3 regions of the Terrabacter ginsenosidimutans genome follow, and region 3 is predicted to be linked to each of the others. Evidence: riboswitches for the same ligand, from Rfam matches in the RefSeq annotation. Region 3 holds a riboswitch; each other region holds the start of a gene.
The links. A riboswitch is a leader RNA that binds a small molecule or an ion and turns the genes downstream of it on or off. The one in region 3 is predicted to bind cyclic di-AMP.
Positions count from the first base shown of each region.

Region 1: another riboswitch for cyclic di-AMP. It lies ahead of ABD831_RS01330 (transglycosylase family protein); the one in region 3 lies ahead of ABD831_RS16520 (C40 family peptidase).
Region 2: another riboswitch for cyclic di-AMP. It lies ahead of ABD831_RS04685 (CHAP domain-containing protein); the one in region 3 lies ahead of ABD831_RS16520 (C40 family peptidase).

Region 1 covers NZ_BAABDC010000001.1:259,819-265,027, reverse strand. Annotated here, with positions in the region: gene ABD831_RS01340 (CBS domain-containing protein) at 26-457, shown strand; gene ABD831_RS01335 (serine/threonine-protein kinase) at 548-2,332, shown strand; cyclic di-AMP (ydaO/yuaA leader) riboswitch at 2,678-2,866, shown strand; gene ABD831_RS01330 (transglycosylase family protein) at 2,871-3,557, shown strand; tRNA gene ABD831_RS01325 (tRNA-Thr) at 3,707-3,779, shown strand; gene ABD831_RS01320 (sialidase family protein) at 3,964-5,209, opposite strand, start outside.
Region 2 covers NZ_BAABDC010000001.1:1,004,957-1,010,165, forward strand. Annotated here, with positions in the region: gene ABD831_RS04670 (iron chaperone) at 1-20, shown strand, start outside; gene ABD831_RS04675 (hypothetical protein) at 170-949, shown strand; gene ABD831_RS04680 (sortase domain-containing protein) at 967-1,755, shown strand; cyclic di-AMP (ydaO/yuaA leader) riboswitch at 1,992-2,181, shown strand; gene ABD831_RS04685 (CHAP domain-containing protein) at 2,187-3,062, shown strand; gene ABD831_RS04690 (alkene reductase) at 3,294-4,364, shown strand; gene ABD831_RS04695 (GNAT family N-acetyltransferase) at 4,570-5,106, opposite strand; gene ABD831_RS04700 (potassium channel family protein) at 5,184-5,209, opposite strand, start outside.
Region 3 covers NZ_BAABDC010000006.1:8,823-14,031, reverse strand. Annotated here, with positions in the region: gene ABD831_RS16530 (MFS transporter) at 1-520, shown strand, start outside; gene ABD831_RS16525 (iron-dependent transcriptional repressor DtxR) at 550-1,245, shown strand; cyclic di-AMP (ydaO/yuaA leader) riboswitch at 1,452-1,616, shown strand; gene ABD831_RS16520 (C40 family peptidase) at 1,620-2,390, shown strand; gene ABD831_RS16515 (DsbA family oxidoreductase) at 2,488-3,171, shown strand; gene ABD831_RS16510 (zf-HC2 domain-containing protein) at 3,437-4,771, shown strand; gene ABD831_RS16505 (STAS domain-containing protein) at 4,756-5,209, opposite strand, start outside.

The DNA of each region.
Region 1 (5,209 bases), on a different contig from region 3:
ATCGCGCCGAGGTGAAGGAGTCGCCGTGAAGGTTTCCGACGTGCTGCGCTACAAGGGCAGCGAGGTCATCACCGTCAAGCCCGACGAGACCGTCTCCACCCTGCTCGACCTGCTGACCGAGCACCGCATCGGTGCCGTGGTCGTCAGCACCGACGGCTCGAGCGTCGACGGGATCGTGAGCGAGCGTGACGTCGTGGTCCACCTCCACGGCTCGGGGCCGAGCGTGCTCGAGGCCCCCGTCTCGCAGATCATGACGCACGAGGTCACGACCGGATCCGTCGGCGACAACATCGCCGACCTCGCCGGCACGATGACCGAGCAGCGGGTGCGTCACGTGCCGATCGTCGACGCGGACGGCAAGCTCGCCGCCATCGTCAGCATCGGCGACATCGTCAAGCACCGGCTCTCCGAGCTGCAGTCGGAGCGCGACCAGCTCCGCGACTACATCAGCAGCTGACCACCCGGGCAAGCAGGACGAACCAGGACACTCCGCGGCGCGCGACTGTGACGTTGGGGTCGCGGCCCGCCCGTCGCATACCGTAGGGGTATGAGTGCGTACGACCGGACCGAGCGGGTGCCTGCCCCGCGGCCCGGCGCGCGCACCGGCGGCGTCCCCGTGGCCGCACGGCCCGGGGGACCGGGGGGCCCCGGCAACCTCGGTCAGCAGCGCATCGGCCCCTACCGTCTGATCGAGGAGATCGGCGAGGGCGGGATGGGTGTCGTGCACCTGGCGCTCGACCCGCGCGGCCGCGCCGTCGCGATCAAGGTGCTGCGCGCCCACGTCGCGCACGACGCCGATGCCCGTCAGCGGCTGGCACGAGAGGTCGACACCCTGTCGCGCATCCGCGACGCCCGCGTCGCGAGCGTCATCGACGCCGACGTCATGGCGCCGAGGCCCTACATCGTGACCCGCTACGTCCCCGGTCCGGCGCTCGATGAGGTCGTCGAGGACCACGGTCCGCTGGCTCCGGCCGACCTCCTTCGTCTCGCGCGCGGCATCGCCGAGGCGATCCGCTCCATCCACGCCTGCGGGGTCGTGCACCGCGACATCAAGCCGGGCAACGTCCTCCTCGAGGACGGCGACCCGGTGCTCATCGACTTCGGCATCGCGCACCTGCAGGACGACGTGCGCCACACCGTCGGAGGTCTCGTCATGGGCACCCCGGGCTACCTCTCGCCCGAGCTCGTCGAGGGCGCGGCCATCACGGACGCCACCGACTGGTGGGGCTGGGCCGCCACGATCACGTATGCCGCGTCGGGCCGCCCGCCGTTCGGCCGGGCCCGCATGGACGCCGTCCTCACCCGGGTCCGCGCGGGCGACGTCGATCTCGACGGTGTCGACCCGCGCCTCGTGCCGCTCCTTCGGGCGTCGCTCTCACCCGACCCCAGACTGCGTCCGCACGCCGACGAGGTGATCGCCGCTCTCGAGCTCTACGCAGCAGGGCACGCCGCGACCGTCCCGACCCCGAGTGGCAACCCGTGGGACGACGGTCGGGGTGCGGTGCCCGGGGACACCCAGGTCGTCCAGGGCAGCGGCACTGCCGTCCTGCCCGCGGTCATGCCGACGGCGGTGCATCCCGTGCCCGACCCGGTCGTGCGGTGGGCGCCGCCCCCGACGGGGCCACGGGCGCCTGAGCCCGACCCCGCGGCATACGACCAGTGGGACGACCAGCCCGCTCCCGACGGCTACTGGCCCGAGGAGGAGTGGCACGAGGAGGAGCCCGCCCAGCGCGAGGGCGACCCACGCATCGGGCTCCCCATGCGCACGGGTCTGCTGGCCGCGGCCGGCGCCGCCTGGATCGGCGCCCTCATGGCGTGGCCCGGCATCGCCATCGTCGTCTTGGCGGCCCTCTCCGTGCTGGCTCGCGCCACCGACCGCTCCGTCACGGCCCTCGTGATGAGGCGCTACGACTTCGGGCGTCGGCGAAGCGACGTGCCGTTCGCCGTCGTCTCCAGCCCCTGGCACCTCGTCGTCGGCATCATCGCGACCGCGGTGGGGCTGCTGCTGCCGGTGGCCGTCGCGCTGGCCGGGATCTTCGCCGGGGCTCTCCTGCTGGCCGGCACGCAGGGGACCGACCTCGGCCCCGGCACGCCGATCACCCTGGCGGTCGGCGGGGTCCTCGGCCTGCTCATGCTGTGGTGGGGGCCGGGTGGCGCCTCCCTCCGGCGGGGGTCGCGCTCGATCGCGCGCAGCCTGGTGCCCGCGGGGGTCGCGTCACAGGTCGTGGCGGGACTCCTCGTCGTCCTTGGCGTCGCAGCTGCTCTCGTGGCGCTGCAGCAGGGCGCGAGCCTCACCTGGAGCCCCTTCTCCGGCAACCCGTTCGGAGCCTGACCGGCCCGCCTGCGTCAGACAGGCCGGCCCCACGTGTCGTGTCCGCGGTGCCGGTTGGGCCACTGTGCGTGTCGTCGAGGAGGTCTGTGCGCGTCCTGTGCGAGGTAGCGCATCGCCCCCGAGATCGGCTGGGAAAAAGATCACGGAAGTGTCTCGACTTGGGTTGTGCGGGGTTGAAACCTCACGTACCGTCAGTGCTCGGCGGCACCCGACCCTCGGGTCGGAGCGGGAGCTGTAGCACTGGCTCCCGGGTCGCTTCGTCGCGTCCGGCTCCACACGAACGCTCCCACAACTTCACATGGACACCCATTGAATCCGTTCCCTGAGCGCGCCGAGCCTCGCCAGCCAGGGATGTAGCCCACACCCGTGGGCCGGGCGAGGACGGGGGACCCAGTGTGGCCAGTGAGTGCATGTGTGTCGAAGCACGTGTCAAAGAGGACGAGATCTGGCCTGGGGGTGAAGTCGCATCTGCGACAGGGCACCTGACGCCCCAACCCGACAGCTAACCCCGCAGGCGCGCGTCAGGAAGGAATCACCCATGCAGTACATGTCCAAGCATGCTGTGGCCAGGAAGACCTCGGTCAAGCAGCGCCTTGCGGGAGTCGGAATCGCTGGAGCCGCCACCATCGTCGGTGGCATCACCACGGCAGGGTCGGCCAAGGCCGCCTCCGTCTGGGACTCGGTCGCCTCGTGCGAGTCGGGCGGCAACTGGCACATCAACACCGGCAACGGCTACTACGGCGGCCTGCAGTTCAGCTCGAGCACGTGGCGCGGCTTCGGTGGCGGCGCCTACGCCTCCCGTGCCGACCTCGCCTCCAAGGCCGAGCAGATCGCGATCGCGCAGCGCGTGCTCGCCTCGCAGGGACCCGGCGCCTGGCCCGTCTGCTCCAAGCGTGCCGGCCTGACCCGCTCCAACGGCGGGGCCACGACGACGGCCGTCTCGCGGTCGACGACGCGCACCGCCATCGCGGCCAAGAAGCCGTCGGCGACCAAGCCGGTGGCCAAGAAGAAGACGGTCTCGAAGAAGAAGACCTACGCGACCAAGCCGGCGACGACCAACACGGCCAAGGGCGCCAAGATCACCGTCCGCAACGGTGACACCCTCGGCAAGCTCGCCGCGCGCTACCACGTGGCCGGCGGCTGGAAGGCCCTGTGGAAGGCCAACGGGGCCCGGGTCACGAACCCGAATCTCATCTTCGTGGGTCAGACGCTGCGTCTTCCGTGAGTTCCTGATACAACTGAGCCGGACGGCCTCGCGCGACCAACCCCTGGGTTGCGCGGGGCCGTTCTCTCGTTCCCCGTTCCACCGGTTTGGGCGTATGCCGTCGGGCTCGGTTACGCTTTCGCCCGTCCACGGCTTGCGGCCGAGGACGTGCTGGCGTGGCGCAATTGGTAGCGCACCTGTCTTGTAAACAGGCGGTTAGGGGTTCGAGTCCCCTCGCCAGCTCTCTGCTCAGGCGGGTTCATGGTGCTCCTGACCTGCGGTTTCGCCGCCGTGAGGCAGGGCGGACAGCCCGTCGACAGGACGAGCCCAGCAATCGGGGCTTAGCGGCAGGGAGGTCTCCCCGCGACTTCTTGCCTGAGACTCCGAGGGCCGGGAACGGCGGCTGAACAGGCCGTTTGATGGAGCCTCAGTAGCCGGCGCCAAAGTCGGTCCGGGGCACCGTGGCCAGCACTTGTTGCTGGTAGTAGATCGGACCCTTCTCATCTGCGGTCACTGCCGAGGGATAGTGGGTCGATACGCCGAGCGCATAGATGTTGCGCCCGGAGACTGCGAGTCCGAAGTAGTCGCCGATGAACCCGCTGCCCCTCTGGCAGGGGTCCGTGGCCCCGGCGCAGGGGTACTGCGGCAGGCCGCCGAGGTGTTGTCCGGGCTGTTCTGGATCCCACGTGTACTTGGAGATCCGCACGTTCGTCCCGACCGGCACCGCGCCGCTGCCGCTGTCCTTGTAGGCCTGCAGAGAGGTGTCGATGCAGAAGTTGGTCCGGCCTGCATCGGCCGGCAGAATGCTCGCGTCCGTCGGGCAGGCGGTGCGTCGGTCGTAGAACGCGACGGCGACCGCGCCACCGGGGCCCGCGGCGACCGACGGCTGGATCTGGTCGGTGGGCACGCCTGGGGCGTCGGAGTTGTCGTTGACCAGGACCGGCGTCGTCCAGGTGACGCCGCCGTCGGTGGACTGCGTGAGCTTGACGTCTGCCTGTCCCGCGGCCGCGTCCCAGTCCTCGAAGGTGAGGTAGAGGTGGTTGGCGTAGGTGGGGCTGGCAGCCAGGGTGGCGGGGATGCCGCTGCGGAAGCGCGTGTTGGCGTAGACCTCGCCGGGAGGGATGGTCACCGTCGTGATCGGGACGAACGCGCTGAACGTGCGGCCGTCATCGCTGGACCGAGCGACGTACATCGTCGACGGGCCGCCGTTCGGTGGGAACGACACGACTGAGACGTACAGGTTGCCCGCCGCGTCGATCTCCGGATAGACGTAGGTCACGCCGGGACCGACCTGCGAGGGCGTGCTGATCGTGACCGCCTTGTCGAAAAGTCGCCCGCGGTCACGCGAGACAGCGATCCTCACCTTGATCGATGAGCCGTTGAACACCGCCCATGCCGCGTAGACGTGATCCTGAAAGGCGTTGCCGACGATGTGGTTGACCGCGACCCACTGCTTGTCCTCGACGTGACCGGCTTGCCGTGCCGAGGCGTTGTTGGTCGGCTCGAGCGGGACGCCGCCGTTGCCCTTGGTCCAGTGCCGGCCCAGGTCGTCGCTGTAGGACATGTCGATCTCGCCGTCAGGGTGGAGCTTCGTGGCGTCGAAGTAGGAGTTGAACGGCAGCATCGTCTGGTAGGCGCGGCCTTGGGTGTCGAAGTCCACGTTGGGGTCGGTG
Region 2 (5,209 bases), on a different contig from region 3:
CGGCCGAGCAGTCCACGTAGCCGGACAACCCCCTCGAAAGAATTCCGGTGGAATCGCAATCCAGTGAGCCCTGTGGCGGCGAACCCCTGCGCGGAGACGGTCGACGACGACCCCCCGTCTGAAGCAGAGCAGGATGGACGGCTTGTCTCCTCGTCAAGGAGGAACACAGATGCGCACCACCACCACTCGCATTGCCGGCGCCAGCCTCGCCGCAGCAGCCGCCATGGCCCTCAGCATCGGTCCGGCTTTCGCCGCCGACGCGTGGGTCAGCGCCAACCTCAAGCCCGTCGCCGGCAACGGCGTCCAGGGCAGCGGCACGGCCATGGTCGAGGTCCAGGGCAACAAGATCACCGTCACGATGGCCGCGAACGGCCTGCTCCCCGACAACCCCCACGCGGCGCACATCCACTTCGGTGCGGCTGCCCGCCACGAGTGCCCGGTCCTGTCCGATGACAAGAACGGCGACGGCCACCTCAACACGACCGAGGGCGGCCCCGCCTACGGCGACATCGTCGTGTCGCTGACCAAGACCGGCGACACGAGCCCGAAGTCGGGCCTCGCGATCGACCGCTTCAGCACCGCGCCCGGCGGCAAGATCGCCTACCAGCGCGGCAGCATCAAGGTCTCGAGCGACGTCGCCAAGGCGATCTCGGCCGGCGAGTCCGTCGTCGTCATCCACGGCGTCGACTACAACAAGGACGGCAAGTACTCCGGCGACACCAAGAGCGACCTGATGCCGTCGCTGCCGACCGAGGCCACCGACCCGGCGCTGTGTGGCGCGCTGCGCGTCGCTCCCGCGGGCGGCATGCACACCGGCGGCGGCCTCGCGGCTGACAGCCTCAAGAGCGGTGGCCAGAACGAGGCCCTCATGCTCGTCGGTGGCGGGGCCCTTCTCGCTGCGGCCGGTACCGGCGCCTTCGCGGCTCGTCGCGCGCGTTCGCGCGCCTGAGCGACCGAGGCCCTCACATGCCTGAGCCCACGCAGTCTCCCGACGGCGACCGGCCGGCCGGCCACGTCCGTCGCCACGGGCGTGCGGCCGTGGCGGCGGCCGTCGCGGTCACGGCCGTCCTGGTCGTCGTCGGGATCGTCGCGCTCGTGCTCGGGCTCAGAGGGACACCCGGCTCGCCGCAGCCCGCGGCGGGCCGGGTGCCCCCCATCTCGCAGATGTCCAGCCCGCCCGGTCCCGCCACCCCATCCGGTTCAGGCGCCTCGTCGACGCCGCCACGTCAGAGCGCGACGTCGAGTCCCGGGGCCGACCGGGGCGCCGCCGGGAACGGCAGCATCGGGGACTTCCTCGAGGCCTCCGAGCCGACCTCGATCGAGATCCCCTCGATCGGGGTGCGGTCCCGGCACTTCGTGCCGCTCAGCGTCCAGCGCGACGGCACGATCTCGGTGCCGGGCACGGCGCAGGAGGTCGGGCTCTACGACGCCGGCCCCACGCCGGGGCAGCTCGGCCCCTCGGTGCTGGCGGCCCACGTCGACACTCCTTCCGGGGTGCCGGGGATCTTCCACGAGCTGCGCCGGGTCAGGGCGGGCGACGTCGTCAGGGTCTCGCGCCGGGACGGCTCGCACCTGACCTTCACCGTCGACCGGGTCGCGGCCTACAACAAGGCGCATTTCCCGACCGAGCTCGTCTACAAGGGCGACTTCACCAAGGCGGAGATCCGCCTCGTGACGTGTGGGGGGCCCACCGACAGCCGCAACGAGTACCGCGACAACGTCGTCGTCTTCGGCCACCTGACGAACGCGAGCTGAGCGCCCGGCGGACTACCCGCGAGGGGCGGGTGGCTGGCGCCCGTCAGCTGTGACTCCGGTCACACCCAGCCGCAGGTAAAGCGTTGGTATAGGCGCTGAAAACAGACATTCAGGTCTCCCCCTACGCGCCGCCGTTACCGTGGCGTGACATTTGCCAGTTCTGTCGTCTACTCTTCCGGGAGTCCGGCTACCTGGTCGGACTCTCGTGAGGTGGACCGCCTAGTCCTGTCACCGCCTGACGAGAGAGATCAAACCTTGTGACAGGAGCGGAGGAACCACACGTTTCTCCGGGCGTCCGGCGCAACGACTTCGGACGCCCTTGGGGTGAAGACCGCACCCGCCACGCGAACGCTCGCGCGGTGGGGGCAGACCGGGCACCTTTCCGCCCGAACCCGACAGCTAACTTCGTAGGCGCGGAGAGGTACAAACGCGTGAACATTGAGAACACCCGCGGCCGCCACCGTGCGCCAGGTCGCCACAATCCCCTCAACGAGCTCAAGCTGCTCGCCCGTGAGTCGGCTCAGCCGGCCATGAAGGCGGGCGCTGTCGTCGCCGCCACCGGTGGCCTCGTCGCCACCTTCGCCAACCCGGCGAGTGCCGACACCCTGACCCCCAACTCGGGCAACGTCGCTGCTGCCGGCGCCGAGTCCGCGGCCCCGGCTGCCGTCGGCCCCGCGACCGCTGCTGCTCCGGCCGCATCGACCGCGCTGTCGAAGATCGGCTACGCCCCCGCGGTGCAGCAGGCCGTCGCCCAGCGCGTCGCCAAGCCCAAGCCGCAGGTCATCGAGGACGTCCAGGTCAAGACCGAGCGCGCCGCCGCCACGAAGGCTGCCGCTGACCGCAAGGCCGCCGCTGCGCGCGCCTCGCGCGACCTGACGCGCAAGACCCTGACGGCGAGCACCTCGTCGGCCAAGGTGAGCGTGAACGCCTCCGTGCCGAGCGCCTCGTCCGGCATGCGCGCCTCCTCCAACTGGGCCACCGCCGGCCAGTGCACGTGGGGCGCCCTGAACAAGTGGTACCAGTCCGAGGGCTACTACCCCGGCGGCTGGACCGGCAACGCGATGGCCTGGGCCTCCGGCGCTGCGTCCGCTGGCTACACCGTGACCAGCACGCCGCGCACCCGCTCGATCCTCGTCATGCAGCCCGGCGTCCACGGCTCCTCGAGCGTCGGCCACGTCGCGTGGGTGACCGCGGTCAACGGCAACCAGGTGACGATCATCGAGATGAACGCCCTCGCCGGCGCGTACAACTACAACACGCGCACCCTGACCGACGGTCCGGGCATGAAGTACATCTACGCGCCGTGACCCACGGGTCGTGACCGCGGAGTTCTCCGCGAGCTGAGCGCGTACGAAGGGGAGGATGCTGCGGCGTCCTCCCCTTCGTCATACCCGTCACAACCCTGGACAAGCGGGAATGATCGCCGCCTTCCGGACCTTGTCGAGTAGGTGGTTGAAGGCTCCACCGATCAGCGGTGGATGCCGCCGACCACCACCGACAGTCCCCTAGCAGTCCCCCAAGACGTGAGGAGCAGGCCTGTGTCCACGGCCTTCGACACCATCCGCATCGGCCGCTGGGACCTCCCCCAGCGCTTCGTCATGGCACCGCTGACGCGCAACCGCGCCGGCGAGGGCCAGGCACCGACCGCGCTCAACGCCGAGTACTACGGCCAGCGCGCGAGCGCCGGCCTCCTCATCACCGAGGGCACCCAGCCGAGTGCCGTCGGCCAGGGCTACCTCGACACCCCCGGCATCCACTCCGACGAGCAGGTCGCCGGCTGGCGCCTCGTCGCCGACGCCGTGCACGCGGGCGGCGGACACGTCGTCGTGCAGCTCATGCACGCCGGCCGCATCGCGCACCCGGACAACAAGGGTGGCCTCGAGAGCGTCGCCCCGAGCGCCATCGCGGCGCCCGGCGAGATCGTGACCGCGAACGGCCAGCAGGCGTATGCCGTCCCGCGCGCCCTCGAGACCGACGAGATCCCCGCGCTCGTGGCGGAGTTCGTCCACGCTGCGCGTCAGGCGATCGCGGCCGGGCTCGACGGGGTCGAGGTGCATGCCGCGAACGGCTACCTGCCGCACCAGTTCCTCGCGCCGAGCAGCAACCAGCGCACCGACGCCTACGGCGGCTCGCCGGAGGCGCGGGCCCGCCTGACGGTCGAGATCACCACGGCCGTGGCCGAGGCGATCGGCGCCGACCGCGTCGGCATCCGCATCTCGCCCGCACACAACATCCAGGGCGTCCTCGAGCAGGACGAGGTCGAGACCGCAGCGACCTACGAGTCGCTCGTCGAGGGCATCGCGCCGCTCGGTCTCGCCTACCTCAGCATCCTCGGCGACCCGGAGTCCGACATCGTCCGCGACCTGCGCAAGCGCTTCGGGGGTCCGGTCATCCTCAACACCGGCTTCGGCAAGGTGACCGAGCTGGCCGACGTCGAGGACATCCTCGAGCGCGACCTCGGTGACGCGGTGGCCGTGGGCCGCGAGTTCCTCGCCAACCCGGACCTCGTCCGTCGCTGGCGCGAGGGCGCGGCCCTCAACGAGCCCAACCCGGACACCTTCTACGGTGGCGGCGCCGAGGGCTACACGGACTACCCCGCCCTCCCCTGACGTCCCCCACGCCCACTCCCGTCGAGTGAGCGCCCAGTAACAGTCGAGTGAGCGCCCCGTCACACGTCACGTGTGGCGGGGCGCTCACTCGACTGGGGCGGGGCGCTCACTCGACTCTGGGGTGGGGTGGGTAGTGCTCGCCACGTGGGGTGGGCCCTTTCCGGCAGGGCCTTGTCCTCCCCGCGGGCTGACGTGGCGCGGTGGGTCAGGCGGGGTCGGGCGGGTCCTCGCCGGGGGCGACGGGCTCGCCGAGGGGGCGCTGGACCCACGTGACGTCACGCGGGGCACCGAACTTCCAGCCGATGGCCCGGTAGGTGCCCACCGGCTCGAAGCCGAGGGCCGCGTGCAGTCGGGCGCTCGCCTCGTTGGGCTGCGTCATCCCGGCCGCCGCCATCCGGTAGCCCCGCGCCGAGAGCCGCTCGAGCAGCGCCTCGTAGAGCCGGCGCCCGCCACCCCGGCCGCGCCGCCCGTCGGCGAGGTAGACCGAGACCTCGCACGACCACCGGTAGGCCGCGCGCTCCTTGAAGGGGCCGCCATACGCATAGCCGACGACGTCGCCGCCCTCCTCCAGGACGAGGAACGCGTGCCGGTCCTGCGCCTTGGCGATCCGCCGAGCCATCTCGGCGGCGTCGGGCGGCTCCGTCTCGAAGGTCACCGTCGTGCCGGTCACGTAGGGCGCATAGATCGCGGCGCACGTCACGGCGTCGTCGGCGGTGGCGTCACGCACCAGCAGGTCGGGCATGCCGTGATGCTAGGCCGCGGGTGTGTCGCCCGCGTGAACCGGGCCCCAGACGCGAGCCTTCACCGGACCGACCCGGCTCACGGCGATCCGGGCCCCGTCGACC
Region 3 (5,209 bases):
GCTCGTGCCGCTGTGGGCCGAGTCGGTCGGCTTCTCGCCGGCGCAGACCTCGCTCGTCTTCGGCGTGGCCGGCGCCATCGACATGCTGCTCTTCTACCCGTCGGGATGGCTCATGGACCGCCACGGCCGGGTGGCCGCCGCCGTCCCCAGCATGCTCGTGCTCGGACTCGGCATGGCACTGATGCCGCTCGCGACGAGCCTCGTCGCCGTGACGGCGGCGGCCACGGTGCTCGGCGTCGGCAACGGCCTCGGCGCAGGCCTCATCATGACCCTCGGGGCGGACGCGTCACCCGCCGACGGCAGGGCGCAGTTCCTCGGTGGCTGGCGCCTCTGCGCCGACCTGGGAAGGGCGGCGGGCCCGCTGGCGTTGTCAGGGCTGAGCGCCATCATGTCCCTCGGCGCGTCCGCCGTCGTGCTCGGCGTGGGCGCCATCGTCGGTGCCGGGTGGCTGCGCATCTGGGTGCCACGGCACGACCCGACCCGGGTCGGCGACCGCGGCCCGGCGACGACCGGTCCTTGAGCGCTCTCCGACTCTGAGAAGGTATGACCGTGACGGACCTGATCGACACCACCGAGATGTACCTGCGCACCATCTTCGAGCTCGAGGAGGAGGGCATCGTCCCCCTGCGCGCGCGCATCGCGGAGCGTCTCGGTCACTCGGGTCCCACCGTGTCGCAGACCGTGGCGCGGATGGAGCGCGACGGCCTCGTCGCCGTGTCGGGCGACCGCCACCTCGAGCTGTCCGACCACGGGCGCCTGCTCGCCACGCGGGTCATGCGCAAGCACCGGCTGGCCGAGCGCCTGCTCGTCGACGTCATCGGGCTCGAGTGGGAGTACGCCCACGACGAGGCCTGCCGCTGGGAGCACGTGATGTCCGAGAAGGTCGAGCGCAAGATCCTCGGTCTCATCGGCGAGGGCCTCGAGTCCCCCTACGGCAACCCCATCCCCGGGCTCGACGAGCTGGGCGTGCGCCAGGACGCCGACTTCCTCACCGGTCTCACCACCCTCACCGCAGCGGTGGGGGAGGCCCCCGCGGTCGTGACGATCCGCCGGATCGGAGAGCCCGTGCAGGTCGACCCCGAGGCGCTCGCGCTGCTGACGAGCGCCGGCGTCGTGCCCGGCGCGCGGGTCGAGGTCGTGCGCGACGGTGGCCGTGTCGTCGCGGTTCGTGAGGGCAGCGAGCGCTCGACAGGCGTCTCACTGCCTGACGACGTGGCCGTCCACGTCTTCTGTCAGGCTGCCTGAACACTCTGTATTCGTCAGGGTCTGCCCCGGTTGGTGGGGCCCTTTTGTCATGCTTCGCCAGCCTCTGCGGGGCCCCCGGAAAAATCTTTGACTTCCGGGAACTCGGAGGTGACAAGGCAGATCGACTTGGGTACGGTGGGCGAACTTGCTCTCCCCGTCGAGCGAGTGCCCCGGGTCGGACCGCCTAGTCCTGCCATCGACCTGAGGCTCAGCACGAACCGCATGGCAGGAGCGGGGGAACCACTTTCTCCGGGCGTCGAGAGACGCCCTCGGGGTGAAGCCCTCCGTGGACCGAACCTGGTCCGAGCGAAGGCCGGGCAGTACCTCCAGCCCGAACCCGACAGCTCACCTCGTAGGCGTCGAGAGGTCTATCTGTGGCTCAGAACGTTTCCGGGCGCCACCGCGCCCCCGGTCGATTCAACGCGATCGCCGAGCTCAAGACGATCGCCAAGGAGTCTGCTCAGCCCGCTGTGAAGGGCGCCGCGGTCGTGGCGGCCTCCGGTGGCCTGATCGCCTCGTTCGCCGGCACGGCGAACGCAGCTGACGGCTCGAGCAGCGTCGTCGCCGGCCCCGCGGCCGTCGGCCCCGCCGTCGGCACGCTCAAGGCCGGCAACGCCCTCTCGGCCATCGGCTTCGCGACACCCGGGCTCAAGCAGGCCAAGGTCAAGCCGGTCGTCATCGAGGACATCGTCGTCAAGGCGGACCGCGCCGAGAAGGCCGCCGCCGACAAGGCGGCCGCCGACCGCAAGGCCGCCTCGCAGCGCGTCTCCCGCTCGGCCGCCCGCCCCGCCCTCAACGTCGCGCCCGCCCCGAGCGCCAGCGGCATCGTCGGCATCGCGCAGTCCTTCTTCGGCGTCCCGTACGTCTACGGCGGCTCGTCGCCGTCGGGCTTCGACTGCTCCGGCTTCACCTCCTACGTCTACCGCCAGGCCGGGATCTCCATCCCGCGCACCGCGTCGGCGCAGCAGGCGGCAGCGACCCGCGTCAGCAACCCGAGCCCCGGTGACCTCGTCTTCTTCGGTTCGCCGGCCTACCACGTGGGCATCTACGTCAGCCCGGGCCGGATGATCGACGCCCAGCGCACCGGCACCGTGATCGGCAACCACTCGATCTGGACCACCCCGTCGGGCTACGGCCGCTTCTGAGCCGTCACCTCTCACGCCTTGCCGTTGCGCCCCCACCGACTCCGGTGGGGGCGCAACGCTTTCCCGGGGGCGGTGCGGGCCGTGGTTGACTGAGTCGATGACCGATCAGCGTGCTGCCGAGTCCACGACCCTCATCGAGCTCGACCTCTGGAGCGACCTGGTCTGCCCCTACTCGTGGGTCGCCAAGCGGCGCGTCGAGGCGGCGGTCGCGGCGTTCGAACGCCCGCACGACGTCACCGTGCGGCTGCGGTCGTTCGAGCTGGACCCTGACGTCGCCGTCGGGGGAGCGGTGCCCGTCAGCGAGCACCTGTCCGTGCGGCACGGTGGGGACGTGGGGACCGGACGCCTCATGAACGCCAAGGCCAGCGAGGTCGCCGAGGCCGACGACCTCGTCTTCGACTGGGACCGGGCCGTACGCGCCAACACCTTCGACGCCCACCGCCTCTGCGCCCTGGCAGGGGAGATGGGCGGGCCCGCTCTGAGGTCGGCCGCCGTCGAGCGCTTCCACTCCGCCCACTTCGGCGAGGGACTGGCCCTCGACGACCACGAGGTGCTGCAGCGGCTCGCCGCCGAGTGCGGGCTCGACGAGCGACGCGTCTCCGCGGTGCTCGCCTCGGACGCCTATGCCGAGCAGGTGCGAGCCGACGAGGAGCAGGCCCGTTCGATGGGTGTCACCTCGACGCCCTTCGTCGTCGCCAACGGGTATGCCGCCGTGACGGGGGCGCGGCCGGCCGAGGACTACCTCGCCCTGCTCCGCGGCGTCGCCACGCAGACCGTCTGACCGGCGCCCGACGAGGCGGACGGCATACGCCCTCGTTCGGGAGCGCTCGCCCGCGGGGCTCGGTCGCGAAAGGGGCAAAGCGCTCACGCTCGGCCCGACCGTGCGCCGCTGTGGGCATGTCGCGCCGGGAATGGTCGCTTGGAACGTCTTTCGTTGCAAGGATGCTGAAGGTGCGTGGTCGTCGCGCGGACGGGTCGGGGGACCCGGTGTCGGTCATGCACCCAGAGCGAGGTCGAGCAGCCGACGACGTCGGCAGACCGGGTGGGTGACAGTGGAGCGGTCGGACGACGGATCCGACACCGGACGTGACGCCGGCGAGGTCCTCGATGCCGTCGAGGTGGAGCAGCAGGAGGCCGTCTGGGCGGCGTGGCGTTCGCTGCCCGACGAGTCGCGCTCCCTGCTCTGGCGGCTCGTCGTGCACGAGGAGAGGCCGCAGCAGATGGCACCGGGCCTGGGCACGACGCCCAGCGGGGTGGCAACCCTGGGCAAGCAGGCCCGCAAGCGGCTGCGCCAGACCCTGCTGGCCGAGCTCGCCGCCAGGCCGGCCGAGCCGCAGTGCCAGGAGGCGCGACGCCGGCTCGGCGGCTACGTGCGCGACTCGCTGCCCCCCAGCGCGCGCCACCACATCGACGACCACCTCGACGGCTGCGCCCGGTGCCGCGCAGCCGTGCGCGACGTGGTCGACGTCGATGCCGCGATCCGGCTGCGCGTGGCACCGGCCCTCCTGCCCGGAGCGTTCGCCGCGGCCGAGGAGGCCTCGGTGCCCGTCGCCGTCGGCATCGCCCCGACCCTTGGCGGCCCCGACCCAGAAGACGACCCAGGAGACGCCGGAGACGGCTCCGTGGTGCCGAGGTGGGCGACGACCGGACGGGTGCTGTCCGTGCCTGCGCGGTCGGCCGCCGCGGTGCTGGCCGCTGCGTCACTCGTCCTGGCTGCAGCGCTCCTCCTGCTCCAGCACGAGCCGGGCGGGCGGGTCTCGGCCGAGGCGCCGGTAGGGCCAGGCTCGTCCACGGCGTCGGACGGGGCGACGGACGACGCGGAGTCGCCCTACCCGACGCGGGGGACGTCTGGGGCGCCCAGGCCCGTCATCGGGGTGGCGACCGCCCAGGCCGTCTCGCGCTTCCAGTCATCGGGTGGTCGCACCGACAACGGGGGGAGCGCGGGCAGCCTCGAGCGACAACGGCGCTCGGCCTCTGACACGACCCCCAGTACCTCGGCGGCCAAGCCGACCACGACACAGGTCCAGCCGTCCCCGGCCAACCCCTCGACGACCTCGTCTCCGGGGGCGACCACGACCACGCCACCCAGCACGGTGGGCACCGTCGTGAGCCTGCGCTTCGCGCCGAGCGACCAGGGGTGTCTCGCTCATCTCGCAGCGCCCGCAGGCTGGCTCATCACGTCGGTGCAGGACGTGCGCGGGAGCCGGGTCCGGGAGCACGTGAGCACACCCACCTCCGTCTTCGACGGCCGTCTCGGCGCCGGCGACCTCGTCGTCGAGGTGACCCGCGTCGAGCCTGACCTGACGGGTGCGCTGACGGTGCTCTTCACCTTGCGATCGGGGGCGACGCTTCCCGGCTCGGGGAACTACCCGTTGCGATGACCGCCGTCGTCGGCCCGCTCGAGGGGCTCCTCGGGGTCCACGGCAGTGACGGTGGCGTCGGGCGCGGTCGGAGCGGGCGCTGTGGGAGCGGGCGCAGCCGGGGGCGGGAGGGCGGCATACGCCATCGGGACGTCCTGGAGCGGCGGGACGCTCTCGTCGACGGGGATCACCTGGCTCAGCCGGGTCAGCTCGACGACGGCCCGGATCGGTGAGGTCGTCGGCACGACGAGGCGGAGGTCCTGGCGACGGTCGCGCAGGCGTTGGGAGAGGCGGAAGAACGACGCGATCGCGGCGCTGTCGACGTAGGTGGTGCCGGTGAGGTCGACGACGACGAGGGTCACGTCGTCCGGGACGGCGTGGGCCAGCGCATCGGTGAGCGCTCGGGCGTTGGACAGGTCGAGCTCGCCGGTCACCCTGGCGAGCTGGGTGGTGCCGGAG